DNA from 4 places in the Leuconostoc sp. JNUCC 76 genome. Region 3 is predicted to be linked to each of the others. Evidence: predicted binding sites of a transcription regulator. Region 3 holds the regulator's gene; each other region holds the start of a gene.
The links. The regulator LexA, encoded in region 3, represses DNA repair genes until DNA is damaged. The targets are predictions, from matches to a motif close to CNAACANNTGTTNG.
Positions count from the first base shown of each region.

Region 1: JNUCC76_RS03775 (DNA polymerase III subunit alpha) is a predicted target of LexA. The motif match lies at 1,984-1,997, and genes of this name have one in related genera.
Region 2: JNUCC76_RS04960 (Y-family DNA polymerase) is a predicted target of LexA. The motif match lies at 1,759-1,772, and genes of this name have one in related genera.
Region 4: uvrB (excinuclease ABC subunit UvrB) is a predicted target of LexA. The motif match lies at 2,501-2,514, and genes of this name have one in related genera.

Region 1 is NZ_CM132206.1:730,004-734,225, forward strand. Features, by position in the region: gene JNUCC76_RS03760 (Nif3-like dinuclear metal center hexameric protein) at 1-288, shown strand, start outside; gene pepT (peptidase T) at 332-1,567, shown strand; gene JNUCC76_RS03770 (YjzD family protein) at 1,620-1,817, opposite strand; gene JNUCC76_RS03775 (DNA polymerase III subunit alpha) at 2,012-4,222, shown strand, end outside.
Region 2 is NZ_CM132206.1:998,287-1,002,508, forward strand. Features, by position in the region: partial or broken gene JNUCC76_RS04940 (IS30 family transposase) at 1-128, shown strand, start outside; gene JNUCC76_RS04945 (helix-turn-helix transcriptional regulator) at 181-750, opposite strand; gene JNUCC76_RS04950 (helix-turn-helix transcriptional regulator) at 734-1,030, opposite strand; gene JNUCC76_RS04955 (DJ-1/PfpI family protein) at 1,203-1,595, shown strand; gene JNUCC76_RS04960 (Y-family DNA polymerase) at 1,811-3,133, shown strand; gene JNUCC76_RS04965 (hypothetical protein) at 3,160-3,531, shown strand; gene JNUCC76_RS04970 (hypothetical protein) at 3,528-3,782, shown strand; gene JNUCC76_RS04975 (XRE family transcriptional regulator) at 4,206-4,222, shown strand, end outside.
Region 3 is NZ_CM132206.1:1,287,766-1,291,987, reverse strand. Features, by position in the region: gene carB (carbamoyl-phosphate synthase large subunit) at 1-538, shown strand, start outside; gene pyrF (orotidine-5'-phosphate decarboxylase) at 583-1,278, shown strand; gene pyrE (orotate phosphoribosyltransferase) at 1,279-1,911, shown strand; gene lexA (transcriptional repressor LexA) at 1,951-2,589, opposite strand; gene JNUCC76_RS06500 (YneF family protein) at 2,838-3,074, shown strand; gene JNUCC76_RS06495 (lysophospholipid acyltransferase family protein) at 3,085-3,723, opposite strand; gene JNUCC76_RS06490 (tRNA1(Val) (adenine(37)-N6)-methyltransferase) at 3,783-4,222, shown strand, end outside.
Region 4 is NZ_CM132206.1:328,746-332,967, forward strand. Features, by position in the region: gene JNUCC76_RS01870 (lysylphosphatidylglycerol synthase transmembrane domain-containing protein) at 1-26, shown strand, start outside; gene JNUCC76_RS01875 (YkuJ family protein) at 19-282, shown strand; gene JNUCC76_RS01880 (LTA synthase family protein) at 334-2,472, shown strand; gene uvrB (excinuclease ABC subunit UvrB) at 2,589-4,222, shown strand, end outside.

The DNA of each region.
Region 1 (4,222 bases), 560 kb from region 3:
GCTAACGATGTGACAAAGCCAATTCAAAAGATCGCTGTGCTAGGTGGAGATGGTGGCCGTTGGTGGCGGGTTGCGCAACAAGCTGGAGCTGATGCCTATGTCACAGCCGATGTCTACTATCACGTTGGGCACGACATCTTGGCTTCAAATTTTATTGTGATCGATCCTGATCATCATATGGAAGCCATTGCTAATGAAAAAATGGTTGATAAGGTCAAAGAATGGTTTGGTGACACTGTTGATATAGTTGCTACAAAAATCAATACAGATCCATACAAATATATTTAGTGAACGGCTAAAGCAGTGGGCAAATGCTCAAAAGGAGTAATATATGACAAAGTATCCTGAATTAACAGAACGTTTTTTGAAGTATATAAAAGTAGATACGCAATCTGATGAGAACTCAGAAACAGTACCTTCGTCACCTAAAGAGGTCGCTTTTTTGGCAGATTTAGCTGACGAATTAAAAGCTATTGGTCTTGAAAATGTACGCACCATGAAAGATGGTTATGTATTTGCGGAATTATCCAGCAATATTGATGACAGTGCTGTACCCACAATTGGCTTTATTGCACACGTCGATACTGCAGATTTTAATGGAGCGAACATTAACCCACAAATTGTTAAAAATTACGACGGCCAATCGTCAATTAAGTTGGGAAATAGTGGTTACGAATTGACAACTAACGAATTTCCTAGCTTAAAAAAATATGCGGGACATACTTTAATTACAACTGATGGCACAACACTATTAGGTGCTGATGATAAAGCTGGAGATGCTGAAATCATTACGGCAGCCCAGTATTTAATTGCACATCCAGAGATCAAACATGGTGATTTGCGATTTGCTTTTGGACCAGATGAAGAGATTGGCATCGGTGCCGATCATTTTGATGTTGAAGCATTTGGTGCTGACTTCGCTTATACAATGGATGGCGGACCGTTAGGCGAGCTTGAGTGGGAGACATTTAATGCTGCGAGCGCCGATATCACAATTCAGGGACGAAATGTTCATCCAGGAACTGCAAAAGATACAATGGTTAATGCCATTCAACTAGCATTTGATTTTCATGAACAACTTCCTGTCCATGATCGCCCAGAAAACACCGAAGGAACAGAAGGATTTTGGCATCTTCTAGCAGTTGACGGTAATCCTGAAGAAGCAACTCTGCGTTATATTGTTCGTGATCATGACCGAAATATATTTGAAGAACGTAAGCAAAGATTATTAGATATTGCCGATGCCTTTAATCAGAAATTAGGGGAAAAGCGTATTAAAGTTGTATTGAAAGATCAATACTATAATATGGGTGAAATCTTGAAAGATGATATGCGTTCAGTTAATTTGGCTGAAAAAGCGATGAATAACTTAGCGATTAAACCAATTATTGAACCTGTCCGTGGTGGTACCGATGGTTCAAAAATAACTTTCCTAGGGCTACCAACACCAAATATTTTTGCTGGAGGCGAAAATATGCATGGCCGTTTTGAATATGTTTCTACAACAGTCATGGAACAGGCAACAGACGTTATTTTAGAAATTGTAAAACTTGCACAAGAAAAATAACTTTTGGATAAACAAAAAAGAGCTCAACTGAGCTCTTTTTTAATCTTGTGATTTATTCTTCAGACGCAACTTCTTTTGGTGCAGCTGATCCTGAAATTGCTGGAATCGCAACTATCGCAATTTCACCAACAATAACAGCAATGACAGCAACAGTAACAAAATCATAAGTGCCAGAATTCAATTGGGATACAATATAACCCAAAATTTCACCAAATATTGCCGACCAAATTGCTACCATAATGTATTTCATGATTTTTTACCTCTTTACTGTCATTATAATACACCTTTTTTCACAAATGGCAAGTTTTTAAGTGAATTTAAACAAGAAAATAGAAAATGTCTAATTTTTGATTTTGAAGAACCCTAATATTTGTTAAAATTGACGACTTTTATGTGATTTTTCTGTATAATTAAAGAAAACAGATGTTCGTATAAGGAGTTGAAATGTACGCACCGCTTCAAATTTTAAGCAGTTATAGCTTATTAAAAAATCCAAATACAATTGAACAAATTGTCCAGACAGCAAAGACTCGTGGTTATGAAGCCATTGCACTGGCTGATGTTAATGTAATGTACGGAGCGATAGACTGGTTTCGACAAACAAGAAAGCATGGAATTAAACCCTTATTTGGCTTGACATTGATGGTCAACGGACTTGTGAATACTGCTACACTATTTCCAATCGTACTATTAGCTGAGAACCAAGTAGGCTACCAAAATCTAATGTGGCTATCATCAGCGAAGATGACCAGTCAGGGAGATTTTCAGTGGGAAACAATGGTTAAACACTTAGCTGGTATAAACATTGTTTTTCCAACTGACAGTGAGCTCGTTCAACTCATCTCTTCAGGGTATGAGGAAGTTGATAACTATTGGCAACAACTTATCACCCTTGTGGACGAGCACCATTCTTTTATTGGTATTAATTCGCAAATGGCACCGCAGATACAAGAGAGATTAGCGCAATTTAGCGAACGAACTGGTGGTCGTATGATTGCTTTAGATGATATTGATTATCTTAACTCAGATGATGCTTTCACTACTCAAGTCTTAAAAGCAATTGATGCAAATGTTAAATTGGACGATATTAAAATTTTGGCTCAGCAACAAGGTTCACATATTTTAAGAGATTTAACTGTTGTTCAGCAAGAATATCAAGATACAGAAATACTAAAGACAGCTTATATTAATAACGAATTATTGGTTTCAAAAAGCAATGTCAGCATTGAATTTAAAGATACGGCTTTACCACCTTTTGAAACACCATCTGGCGTGACCAACGCACAGTTTTTAGAAACAATTGCTGTCAATGGATTAAAAAAACGATTACAAGGACATAATACGAGCTTGAACTTGTACGAAGAAAGATTGCAGCACGAATTAAAAACCATTGAATTGTTAGGATTTAGCGATTACTTCCTGATTGTTTGGGACATTGTTAACTTTGCACATAAAAACCACATTCAAACTGGACCAGGTCGTGGTTCTGTCGCTGGATCTTTGGTTGCGTACAGTTTACAAATTACCGATGTAGATCCCTTGCAATTTAATTTGCTATTTGAACGTTTTCTAAATGATGAGCGCGTGCAAATGCCTGATATTGATATTGATTGGCCACCAAGCAAGCGTGAAGAACTATTCACCTACCTTTATCAAAAGTACGGGAAAAGAAATTTTGGTCAGATTATTACATTTGGTACTTTAGCTTCTAAGCAAGCCCTACGTGATGTTGGTAGAGTGTTTGGATTACCAACCCCAGCATTGAGCAAGTTGAGTGCTAGTATACCTGAAGGAAAAAATGGACGAAAAGTGTCTATTGATGATGCGCTCAAAGCGCCACAATTGCAGAATGCTCTTCGTGATATTGATAATGGTAGACTATTATTACAAACGGCTTTGAAAATTGAGGGTCTACCAAAAAATTACTCTACACATGCGGCAGGAATTGTACTCAGTGCGAACCCTTTGGTAAAAACATTGCCCGTGCAATCTGGTACGGAGGGACGCTTATTAACACAATTTGAAAAAGATCCAGTTGAACAATTAGGGTTACTTAAAATCGATATTCTAGGATTACAAAATTTGGCAATTTTAAGCCAAGCACTCTATTATGCTCAAAAAGAGCTACCAGAAGGATTTGATATTACTAAAATTGCTTTAGATGATGCCAAAACCCTAGCATTATTTGCTAAAGGCGACACAAATGGAGTTTTCCAGTTTGAATCTGCAGGCATTAAAAACGTATTGCGAAAGTTGAAACCGGTCACCTTTGAACATATTGTGGCTGTTAACGCGCTTTACCGTCCTGGTCCTGCACAAAATATTGATAAGTTTATCGCTCGACGCCATGGTAAAGAACCAGTGACAATCCCAGATCCTAGTTTGAAATCAATTTTGGCGCCAACTTTCGGTATCATTGTATATCAAGAGCAGGTTATGCTAGTTGCGGAGTCATATGCTGGGTTCACGCTAGGCGAGGCGGATGTTTTACGAAGTGCCATGTCGAAGAAAAAAGTCGACAAAATGCAAAAACTGCATGAGAAATTTATTAAAGGTGCTTTGAAAAATGGGCATGATCAAGAACAAGCAGAACTTATTTTTTCTTATATTGATGAATTCGCTAATTATGGTTTCAATCGTTCTCATGCAGTTGCT
Region 2 (4,222 bases), 290 kb from region 3:
CGGATAAGATGAACGCTATGCCAATGCGAATTGCTTTAGATGGTAAGAGTCCAATTGAGTTGTTTGATAAAGAATATAAGACGATGCAAAGGTATCGTCGTGCGGATGAAAAAAGAAAATTAAAATAAGCAAAATAAAACTAATACTTCAATAATTTTATTTTTGTCTAGGTAATCACAATTAAGATTCATATATTCGGGATAAATTCTTTATTTTTTCTTTCAATGTTGAACGAACATGTAGGGGTCCTAGACATTCACATTGATCCCCAAAACCTAAAAGCATGCTGTAGTAATAATCATTTTCTATAAAAGGAAAATTAACAATATAATGGCTTTTATCATCTTTTGAAAAGTTCTCATAGTCACAATAATCAAGAATTCGTTCTAAAATTGACTCATGAATCCTCAGTTTAATAGTTATTCGTAATTTAGTTAAAATTTCTGTCGTATCTAAAAGGGGGTCTGGATTTATTTTGGGAATAAACGTGCGATTCTTAATTTGTAAATTAGAAATACGGGATAATTTAAACAAACGAAAATCATTTCTTTTATAGCAATAGCCCTGAAAATACCACTGACTATTTTTTAAAATTAACTGATAGGGTTCAACTTGTCTTTTGGTTTGATTCCCACTATGATTTATGTATTCAAATGAAAGAACTTTGTTTTCTTGTAATGATATTTTGATAAGAGTAAGGTAAGGTTCTAAATCTCTATGGTCTCCCCAATTACTAAAGTCGATGTGCATTTGCTTTCGAACGAGCTAATTCTAATTTATCCTTAGAGATAAAACTTGTAATTTTGGTATGCGTATTTATAAAATCGTTACTTTTCATGATACTTGGTATGCTGGACATTCCTGTTAGGATTGTGGTTAAATCTGTTTCTGAAAAAGTACTTTTATCAATTTTAAATTTTTCCATAATTTCAAAACCACCACCGACACCAGAAGTAGAATAAACTGGAATCCCTGCCATACTGATAGCCTCTACATCACGATAAATAGTTCGGGTCGATACTTCAAGCATATCAGCTAATTCTTTTGCGCCAATTTTTTTCTATCAATAAGAATCATAATAATAGTAACAAGTCTATTAACTCTCATTTGTTATCCACCTTTAAGTTATTTAGAATTGTTGCCATAATGTTGTCAACAATCAGTAAGTATAATGATAGCAGAACTAATTAATGGAGGAAAGTATGAAAACAATTTATGTTTATGTATTGGACACGCTAGCGGACTGGGAAATAGGATATATTACTGCAGAAATAAATTCTAAACGATTTTTTAAAAGAGATGCTTCTTTGGTACAAATAAAAACAGTTAGTTATTCTAAAAAAACTATTAGTACTATGGGAGGCTTTAAAATAGCGCCAGACTGCTTAGTTGAAGAGATTATCTTGGACGAAGATAGTATTCTACTGTTACCAGGTGCCGATACTTGTAATGAACAAAAAAACAGTAAAATTATTAGTATTTCAAGAGAATTACTTTCAGTTGGTGGTACAGTAGGCGCAATTTGTGGCGCAACTGTAGCGGTTGCCAATATTGGATTATTAAATGATCACTCACACACTTTATTGAGAGTTTAGATGTTTTTGAGTCAGACACGTTAGAGGCTTGGTATAACTATTTTAGTACAGGGAATTCGAATTTCTTTTTTAAGCTTTTGCAAACTTTACCCTCTAACCAAGAATCTGAACTTTCTGGAGAACAGTAATTTGTTTATAGGATTATAGTTTTCTCTTGCCAAACAGAACATTTGTTCGTATAATGAATTATACAGCTTTTGTTTTGGAGATAGTCTATGGTAGATCAACCAAAAACTGAATATGATTATACACATGAAGAACGACGTGTGATATTTATGATTGACTCTAAAAGTTTCTATGCCAGTGTTGAGTGTGTGGAACGTGACTATAACCCATTAAAAGCATTACTTGTTGTGATGTCAGAACAAGAAAATACCAACGGTGGTTTAGTCTTGGCATCTTCACCAATGGTCAAGAAAATACTGGGTATCACTAATGTTACCCGACAACGTGATATTCCTGTTTGTCCGGACTTAGTGATTGCTCATCCGAGAATGAATCTTTATATTCAAGAAAATCTACGTATTAATAATATCTATCGACAATACACTGATGATGCGCACTTATTGCCATATTCCATTGACGAATCTATCCTTGATATGACACATTCTTGGCAGTTATTTGGCAAGACACCAGCAGAAGTTGCTTTCAAAATACAACAACAAGTTCGGGCAGAAACAGGTATCTATTTAACTGTTGGCATTGGTGATTCACCAGTCTTAGCTAAATTGGCGCTTGATATTGAAGCTAAACACGCAAAGAATTTAACAGGTATTTGGCATTATGAAGATGTACCAGATAAATTATGGCCAATCACACAACTCACTAATATTTGGAGTATTGGTTCACGGACTGCTCGTAAGCTCAATTTGATGGGTATTCATTCGATGAATGACTTAGCGCATCAAGATCCATATCTTTTTCGTTCGCAACTAGGATTAATGGGTGAACAATTACTCGCGTTGTCTTGGGGTATTGACCGTTCTGATTTGGCTGAAAACATTAAACCAAAAAGTAAGTCTTATAGTAACTCACAAGTATTACCACGTGATTATAGCCAACAAGCTGAGATTGAACTTGTCATTCGTGAAATGGCTGATCAAGTCGCTACAAGAATTCGTGCCCATCAAAAGCAAACAGGCTTAGTTAGTTTGTTTATCGGTTATTCCTTTTCTGAAACTGAGCAACAGGGATCTCATGGTTTTAGGAAACAGTGCCGGATTAATCCTACCAATGATACCAATACCTTAATGGCTGTTATGGTTAATCTTTTTAGAAAGTACTGGCATGGCGAAGTGATTAGAAACATTGGGATTGATTATGGTGGTTTAGTTGATGACACTGGCGTACAGCTTAATCTTTTTGAACAACCTGAACATCTTCTTAAAACAAATAAAATTGACCAAATCGTTGATGAAATTCGGCAACGTTTTGGCACAACTGCTTTGATGCGAGCCATGTCCAAAGAAGAGGGGGGCACTGCCATTAATCGAGCTAGCCTAGTGGGTGGCCATAATGGGGGTAATAGTTATGATTAAAAGAAAGAATGTGTTGGCACAGCAATATGACAAATAAAGAAAACTTTAGCACCATTATCAATCGCTACTTTAAGAATGATTATCGCGAACGTGGCAAAATCAAGTGGAATGGTTACTTCTTATCCGATCACACCTCATCCTTAGTCAAAGAGGACGTTCAACGCAATCAGAAAACGCAAAAGTTACCTAAAATACCACTAAATGAAGCACAAAGTACCTTACAACATTCTTGTGTGAATTATCACATAGTGACTGTGCAACAAAACATTGAAACTAATGATGGTTATCTGATTCCTAATGTGACTGGTTTAGTTAATGGCTTTACAGAATTAGGTGTCTACATTAATCAACAATTTATCGCTTTTGAAGATATTAGGACGGTTATCAGAGAAAAATGAATCCAATTGAAGACATAATCATAACCATTCAAACGCTATTTACAAAACAACCCAATACGATTTATGAAGTACGTATTGTTCATCAGCGATATGCCAAAAAAGTTAATATTTTCTTTGAATACTATAAAATCGGACAAGCCAAGCGTTCGCAACAAATTGGTCGTCTTGATGATGAATACCGGTTGCAAATACCAGCATTAGCAAAACAGATTCATGAAGCTACTGGATTAACGATTCGAACAAGTGATTAATCATGTTAAACAGTCTTAAAAGCTGTGGACAGTGATTTAATATTGATGTATGACATTGGTACAATGGAATAAGCCGTGTTTTACAAATAAAAAATCAACCAGTACAATCACAAAAATATTTCCGTAATTCTACTGGTTGATAGGTTGGTACACAAGGAGTTACACCATTCTATAAAAATCCAAAGTCAATAATTTGAAATGAAGTAACGCTTTAGTAATATTCGTTATTTTAAAAGCTCATAAGTCCTGTGTGGGCTTATTTTTTTGCTTAAAAATAGCCTAAATATTAAGAAGCCGTGCCAAATGACGGTTAATTAGTGGTATCCAAACCAATGGAACTTGACAATAAAAACAAGTGAGAAGGAGACAAAATAAAACATTCTTTTAGATCAATAGTAAAAGCCTATCGCGAAAAGAAAAAGTTTGACACAATTGGAATT
Region 3 (4,222 bases):
GCACGTTAAAGCACCAATATTCTCGTTCACAAAGTTGCCCGACGTTGATTCTTTGCTCGGCCCAGAAATGAAGTCTACTGGTGAAGTCATGGGGTCAGATATTAACCTATCCAAGGCGTTGTATAAGGCCTTTATTGCTTCTAACATCAAAGTACCACGTTACGGCAATGTCTTGTTCACAGTTGCTGATGATGACAAAGAAGAGGCGCTCGAATTAGCAAAGAGATTCAATGATTTGGGATTTGCTTTGTTTGCAACTGCCGGTACGGGTGCTTACTTGTCAGACAATGACTTGCCTGTGGAAGTACTCGATAAAATTTCGGAATCAGATAATAATGCAGTTGCAGCACTGCGTCAACAAAAAGTACAGGTTGTTATTAACACAACTCAAGCAGATGACCGTGCTGAAAGCGATGGCCGTTTGATTAGAAATGCTGCAATTGAAAATGCCGTGCCTTTGTTTACTGCCTTAGACACAGTTAGTGCCTTCTTAGAAGTATTAGAGTCGCGCAGTTTTACAGTGAAAGAAATGCACTAAACTTTTTCAAATAAGCTTCGGCTTATGTACATAGGAGGATCATAATGACAGAACAGCCAGTCTTTATTGCTTTGGACTTTCCCGATGCAACCACTACTTGCAAATTTTTGGAGCCTTTTTCAGATCTAGTGGAACAGCCAGCATTGAAAATCGGTATGGAGCTTTTTTATCGTACGGGACCAGAGTTCATCACAGAACTACGTGCATTGGGCTATACGATTTTCTTAGATTTAAAACTTTACGATATTCCAAATACTGTTGGTCGTGCAGTCGCTAATATATCAAAACTAGATGTACAATATTTAACTTTGCATGCAGCTGGAGGGAAAAGAATGTTGGAAGCAGCTGTTGCCAATAAGAGTGACGCATTAAAATTACTTGCAGTGACGCAGCTAACTTCTTTTTCTGAAGCTGAGGTACAAGAGATACAATTAACCACAGCAACTATTGAAGAAAGTGTTGCACATTTGGCTAAGCTTGCTTACTCGGCGGGCATAGACGGGACAATTAGTTCACCTTTGGAGGCTAGTTTAATCAAGTCACACACGAATGACCGATTTTTACGTATTACACCTGGTATTCGTTTAGCTGGTGACGCAGCTGGAGATCAAGTGCGTGTGACTACGCCAGCGGAAGCCAAGAAGTTGAATTCAACTGGATTAGTTGTTGGTCGATCAATTACACAATCAACTAACCCAGTAGCTGCATATCAACGTGTTGTCAATGAATGGAGAAAATAAATGACAGACTATAAACAACAAGTAGCTAATGATTTACTTGAAATTGGTGCCGTAAAATTTTCACCAGAAGAACCTTTCACGTGGGCATCGGGTATAAAGAGTCCAATCTATACAGATAATCGGATGACCATTGGTTTCCCTTCGGTACGTCAAAATATTTATAAGGGGTTGTCTGAATTAATAAAAAAAGAGTATGGTGACGTTGAAATTATTGGTGGCGTGGCTACTGCAGGTATTCCTCATTCAGCTTGGGTAGCTGAAGAATTAAATAAGCCAATGATCTATGTACGTTCAAAACCTAAAGATCACGGGGCAGGTCGTCAAACAGAAGGCGCCTTGGTAAAAAATCGTAAAGTCGTTCTGATTGATGATTTGATATCAACAGGGGGGTCTGTGTTGGCTGCAGTAAATGCGGTACGTAATGAGGGAGCAAGTGTACTTGGCGTTGTTTCTATATTCTCTTATGAATTGCCAGCTGGTCAAAAAAACTTTGATGAAGCAGGACTAACATTTAACTCACTAACAACATACTCACAACTCATTGAAACAGCTGTAAAGCGTGGAGATCTCGATAAATCACAAGTGGAAACCTTACAAAACTGGAAGAAAAATCCAAATTCTTGGCAAGCATAATAAAAAGGCTCATCAGAGATGAGCCTTTTTACTTGGTTTTTAATAAATAGCGTCGCGATATAGTCCGATAACTTTTCCTAAAATAGAGACTTTTTGCAAGATAATTGGTGCCATGCTGTTATTTTCAGGTTGTAAGCGATAATGATCGGCTTCACGGAAAAACCGCTTAACTGTCGCTTCATTGCTATCATTCATAGCGACAACAACATCACCATTATCAGCATTCTCTTGCTTACGTACGATAACTTTGTCCCCATCTAGGATGCCAATGTTAATCATTGAATCACCATGGACATTAAGCATGAATAAATCACCATCAAATTGCATTAAATTATCTGGAATAGGGAAAAATTCGGTTGCTTCTTCTTCCACTGCCAAAATTGGTGTGCCCGCTGTAACCATTCCAAGTACCGGAATTTTTCCGGGTGTTGTTGAAATGCCAAGCATCTCTAAACCAATATCGGTTACTTCAATCGCGCGAGCTCTTGGTTTAGAAGCATCTTTTAAAAGATAACCTTTTTTTACCAGACGTTCGATGTGACCGTGAATAGTTGAAGAAGAAGATAATCCAACAGCTTCACCAATTTCTCGGACAGTTGGTGGGTAACCATTTTCTGATTGTGCTTCATGAATAAATCGAAGCACTTGAATTTGTTTGCTTTCTTGTGTAATTGCCATGATGGGTTTCCTACTTGTTAAATTTACTATCATTAGTATAACGGAAAAACACGAACAAATCAAACGTTTGTTCGTTATTTTTGTCAAAATTCAACCTAATATTAAATAAATAATAAAAATTTGTGTTATTTATTTTTGTAACGAACAAAACGGTTCATATTGAAAACGTTAACTCTGCAAGTTATTATAGCACGCCTTTGCTGGCTGTGCTATAATAACTATCAGACATTTTAGTAAGGAGAATATGCATGATTAGCACATGGCTAGCAATTTTGATTGCAGTGTTAACTTTAGTTATTGGTTTGGTCGGTGGCTTTTTCTTGGCACGTAATTCAATGAAGAATTATCTTGCAAAAAACCCACCTATTTCAGAAGAAATGATGAAATCAATGATGATGTCAATGGGACAAAAACCATCTCAAAAGAAATTGAACCAAATGATGGCTCAAATGAAGCAACAAAGTGCCAACTCACAAAAAAAATAAGCCGAGTGGCTTATTTTTTTTCTAAACGTTTAGGATCTATATATTTCCAAGAAGGATCAACTTCGACATCGAGTTCATCAAAAGCTGTTTGCATCATCTCAGTATACTTGGCGATGTTTTCTTTATTTAAACGATCTTTTCTATCAATAACAATTGGTTCTCCGAAATTAACTGTGGTATTATTACGTTTAAAAAGATGGCTGAACTTAACAGGGCCTTGATAGACAGCTGGTACGATAGTTTTTCCAGCCATTCGTGCAATTAAAATGGAACCTGATTTTAAATCATCACTGTGTCTAGAACCAGAAGGAAACATTATTAAAGAGCGATTGCCATCTTTTAATTCGCGTACAGGAATTTTGATGACGCTTGGGCCAACATTTTCACGATCAACTGGGAATGCGCCGGCTGATTTAATTAACCATGCAAGTGGCTTGAATTTAAATAACTCAATTTTTGCCATGAAAATAAAGTGTTTTGGGTAGGCCGCCACGGCATACCATACTGGATCCCACCAAGTGCGGTGTGGGCCAACTAGCACATAGTTATCGTTTTGGGGTATTCTGTCGCGATTCATGTATTTAATGCGGCCAGTAACTGCCCATATTAAAGCAACAGCAATGCCGCGTAAAAAATCATAGAATTTCATATTTATTTACCTCATAAATTAATCATTTCAATTTTACAGATAAACAGAGAGAAACGCAAATGACACAACCAGTTCTTAAAGCAAATGAACGTATCGATGGCCTTCCATCACAAAACATTAATATTATCCAGAATCCAGACATGTTTTCCTATTCCTTAGATGCAATCTTATTAGCACATTTTGCTGATGTAAAGGGAAAAGGTAAAGGGCTATCTGTAGATTTGGGATCAGGTACTGGCGCAGTTGGCCTTTTTTACGCCCCAAAAGTGTCTGGGGAAATCAAGTTAGTCGAGATACAACCAGAACTAGCTGAAATGGCACAACGTAGCATTGAGCTGAACAATTTACATGAACGTGTTTCAGTCATTCAAGCTGACATGAAAGATATATTTAATGAAATTCAACCTGGATCTGTTGAAACTGTTCTGACTAATCCACCTTATTTCCCATTAAATGAAACTACTAAGACTAATGTTGATAAACATTATGAAATTGCGCG
Region 4 (4,222 bases), 960 kb from region 3:
ATGATAGGAGGCGTGACAATGCTTGAAGAAAGATATAATACGAGTGATTTGAAACAAATTTTAAATCGGTTACGTGCTATGATGGATTCAACAGATAATAGTGTTCAAACTCGTCGTTTTGACGCTTTTGGCATAGAAGCATTACAGGTTTCTTATGATCAATTAACCAAAATTTGGACAGTTCAAGAACACCGAGAAATTCGGCAGTTTCAATTTGATGATATTGATTTGGTTGCAATTGAAATCTACGATGTTTTACATGATTTCAAACTAATTTATTAGGAGGGTGCTTAACACATTGTATTAAGATGTTATCAAGCACGTTTATAACAAATGATAGGTTTATTAAAACGAATTTCAAACCCCAAAAATCTCTGGCGACAAATTAAAAGAACCATGGATACATCGGCACCGATTGTTTGGTTTTTTATATTAAACGTTGTCCTCGTTTGGTTGAAAACATATGCCGAATATCATATGAATTTTAATTTGGGTGTGGAAGGCTCAACGCAGCAATTTTTGCTGTTCTTGAATCCAATCCCGACGGCTATTATATTTTTAAGTATTTCCTTGTATTTTCGTGGCGTAACCAGTTATTGGTTGGCAATTATTTTTAATTTGATTCAGTCAATATGGTTATTTGCGAATATGCTATACTACAGAGAATTTTCAGATTTCCTATCAATGGGTATTTTGGGTTCTGGTAGTTCAACTGGAACAAATCTTGGTAAATCGATTGCGGCAATTATTCATTGGACGGATTATCTTGTCTTTATTGATATTGTGATTTTAATTTTGCTAGTGGTTTTCAAGCAATTAACGATTGATCATAAAGGCGTTCAAAAAAAATTTGCTATTTTAACGACGCTTTTTGGTGTCATCTTGATGTTAGTAGATTATGGTATCGCATCAACGGATCGTTCAGGTTTGTTGACTCGCTCATTTGATAATAATTACATTGTTAAATATTTAGGATTGAATGAATATGCTGCATTTAACGCTGTACAAACTTATAATCAAACCGAAAGCCGGAAGCGAGCAAAGCCATCCGATTTAGCTAAAGTAAAAAAGTTTGTTGCTACGCAAAAATTGCCTGCCAATATTCAGTATTATGGTACGCAAAAAGGTAAGAATGTCTTTATGATTCATTTGGAATCATTTCAGCAGTTCTTAATAGATTATAAAGTTGATGGGCAAGAAGTCACACCCAACCTGAACCAGTTCTATCATGACCAAAACACGCTAAGTTTTGATAATTTCTATAACCAAGTTGGTCAGGGGAAGACATCTGATGCGGAGATGATGCAAGAAAACTCTCTATATGGCTTGGCTACAGGTTCTGCTATGGTCAAGTATGGTACGAGTAATACGTTTGAGTCATTACCAGCTATATTAGGACAAAGAGGCTATACAACTGCTGCCTTTCACGGGGATGTTGCAAGTTTTTGGAATCGTGATAATACCTATAAATCATTTGGCTATAATTACTTTTTCTCTAAATCTTATTATGCTAATGCAAACAAAGCAAACTATAACATTGGTTATGGGATGAAAGATAAAATTTTTCTGCGAGATAGTGCGAAGTATATTGAACAGCTCCCACAACCATTTTATGCGAAGTTAATAACCGTAACAAATCATTATCCATATGATTTGGATAAACAAAATATCAGTTTCCCAGCAACAAAAACTGGAGACAAAACTGTTGATGGTTATGTTCAAACAGCTCACTATTTGGATCAGGCATTTGCTGAGCTGATGAGTTATCTCAAAAAAGCTGGGTTGTATGACAATTCTGTATTTGTGCTGTATGGTGATCACTATGGAATTTCTGAAAACCATCAGGATGCTATTGCACAGTTACTTGGTAAAGATAAAATTACTAATAATGATTTAGCTACTTTCCAAAAAGTGCCATTCATGATTCATGCGACAGGGCTAAAGGGTGGTGTTGACCATACATATGGTGGTGAAATTGATATGTTGCCAACTTTAATGGATGTGCTTGGAATCCCAGATAATAATATGACTATGTTTGGCCAAGACATGCTGTCCTCGAAGTACGATGGTAAAGTGGTTTTCCGTGATGGTGATTGGATAACGCCAACGTATACGAAATACAATAACCAGTATTTTAATACTAAAACTGGTGATCAAGTTACGCTCAAATCAGATAAAAAGTTGCAAAAAGTTGCAAAACAAATGTCCGATTATGCAACAAAAGTTTTGGGTTACTCCGATGCAGTTATTACGGGCGATTTATTGCGCTTTGATACTTCAAATTCTGATTTTAATCTTATTAACAAAAAGAATTATAATTATAAAAAAACTGAGGGACTAGCCTCGCTTAAAAAAGCACTTAAGTCTAATCCTTCGAGTGTATTAGCCAAGAATAAAGGCAAATCAACACTTAGCGACTATGTCACAGATGCACCGGAATTAAAAACAGATTCTGATGACGATGACAAGTAATCACAAAAAACGAACGAAACGCTCATGTAGAACGTTTGTTCGTTTTTTGTTATAATGGGATGATAGTGTACTAAGTGTGAAATAATACTGAGCAGATTTATGAAAAGAGAACGTCAATGATAGAGCGACAGATAGAACATGAATTTGAAATTAAATCTAAATATGAACCAACCGGTGACCAACCACAAGCCATTGAAAAACTAGTTGGTGGAATCAACAATCATGTTAAAGAACAGATATTACTCGGAGCTACGGGAACAGGTAAAACATTTACCATTTCAAATGTAATTAAGGAAGTAAAAAAGCCAACGTTAGTTTTAAGTCATAATAAGACTTTAGCTGGACAGTTATATGGTGAGCTAAAAGAATTTTTTCCTAACAATGCAGTAGAATATTTTGTCTCTTACTATGATTATTATCAGCCTGAAGCTTATGTCCCAAGTTCTGATACATTTATTGAAAAAGATTCAGCTGTGAATGATGAAATCGATAAACTACGAAACTCCGCGACTAGTTCGTTACTTGAACGTAATGATGTCATTGTGGTTGCTTCCGTCAGTTCTATTTTTGGTTTAGGAGATCCGCACCAGTATAAGGATCATGTTATCAGTTTGCGTGTTGGATATGAGTATGAGCGGGATCAATTAATGCGTGATTTGATTGATGTGCAGTTTACTCGTAATGACCTTGATTTTCATCGTGGAACGTTCCGTGTTCGTGGTGACGTGATTGAAATTTTCCCTGCTTCCCAAGATGAAATGGCTTTGCGAATTGAATTTTTTGGTGATGAAATTGATCGTATCCGAGAAATCAATTCTTTGACAGGAGAAACAATAGCAGAACGTGATCATGTAGCTATTTTTCCGGCAAAACATTTTATGACCGATGACGACCAAATGCAGGTGGCATTGGACGGTATCCGTCAAGAAATGAACACTCAGGTTGAGCTATTCAAAAAAGAAGGTAAGTTATTAGAGGCGCAGCGTATTAAACAACGTACAGAGTATGATTTGGCGATGCTCGAAGAAATGGGATTTGTTGGCGGCATTGAAAACTACTCACGTTGGATGGATGGTCGTCAAGCGGGTGAACCACCATTTACATTGATTGACTTTTTCCCAGATGATTTTTTGATTGTTATTGATGAAAGTCATGTTACCATGCCACAAATTCGCGGTATGTTTAACGGGGATAAAGCTAGAAAAGAAACGTTGGTTAACTATGGCTTTCGTTTGCCAAGTGCATTAGATAATCGGCCATTAAAACTTCCTGAATTCGAAAAACACGTTAACCAGATTATTTATATGTCAGCGACACCTGGAGATTATGAAAATGAGCGTGTCGATTCAAAACACGTTATTCAACAAATTATTCGACCAACGGGGTTGCTTGATCCAGAAGTTGAAGTGCGACCAGTCATGGGACAAATTGATGACTTGGTCGGGGAAATAACGAAGCGATCAGAGCGTGATGAACGTGTGTTTATCACAACGTTAACCAAACGTATGGCTGAGGATCTAACTGATTATTTGAAAGATTTGGGAATAAAAGTAGCTTATTTGCATGCGGATATCAAAACACTTGAACGTACGGAAATTATTCGTGATTTACGCTTGGGTAAATATGATGTTTTAATTGGTATTAACTTATTGCGTGAGGGGATTGATGTTCCTGAAGTATCCTTAGTAGCTATATTGGATGCTGATAAAGAAGGATTTTTGCGTAATCCACGTTCATTAATTCAAACTAT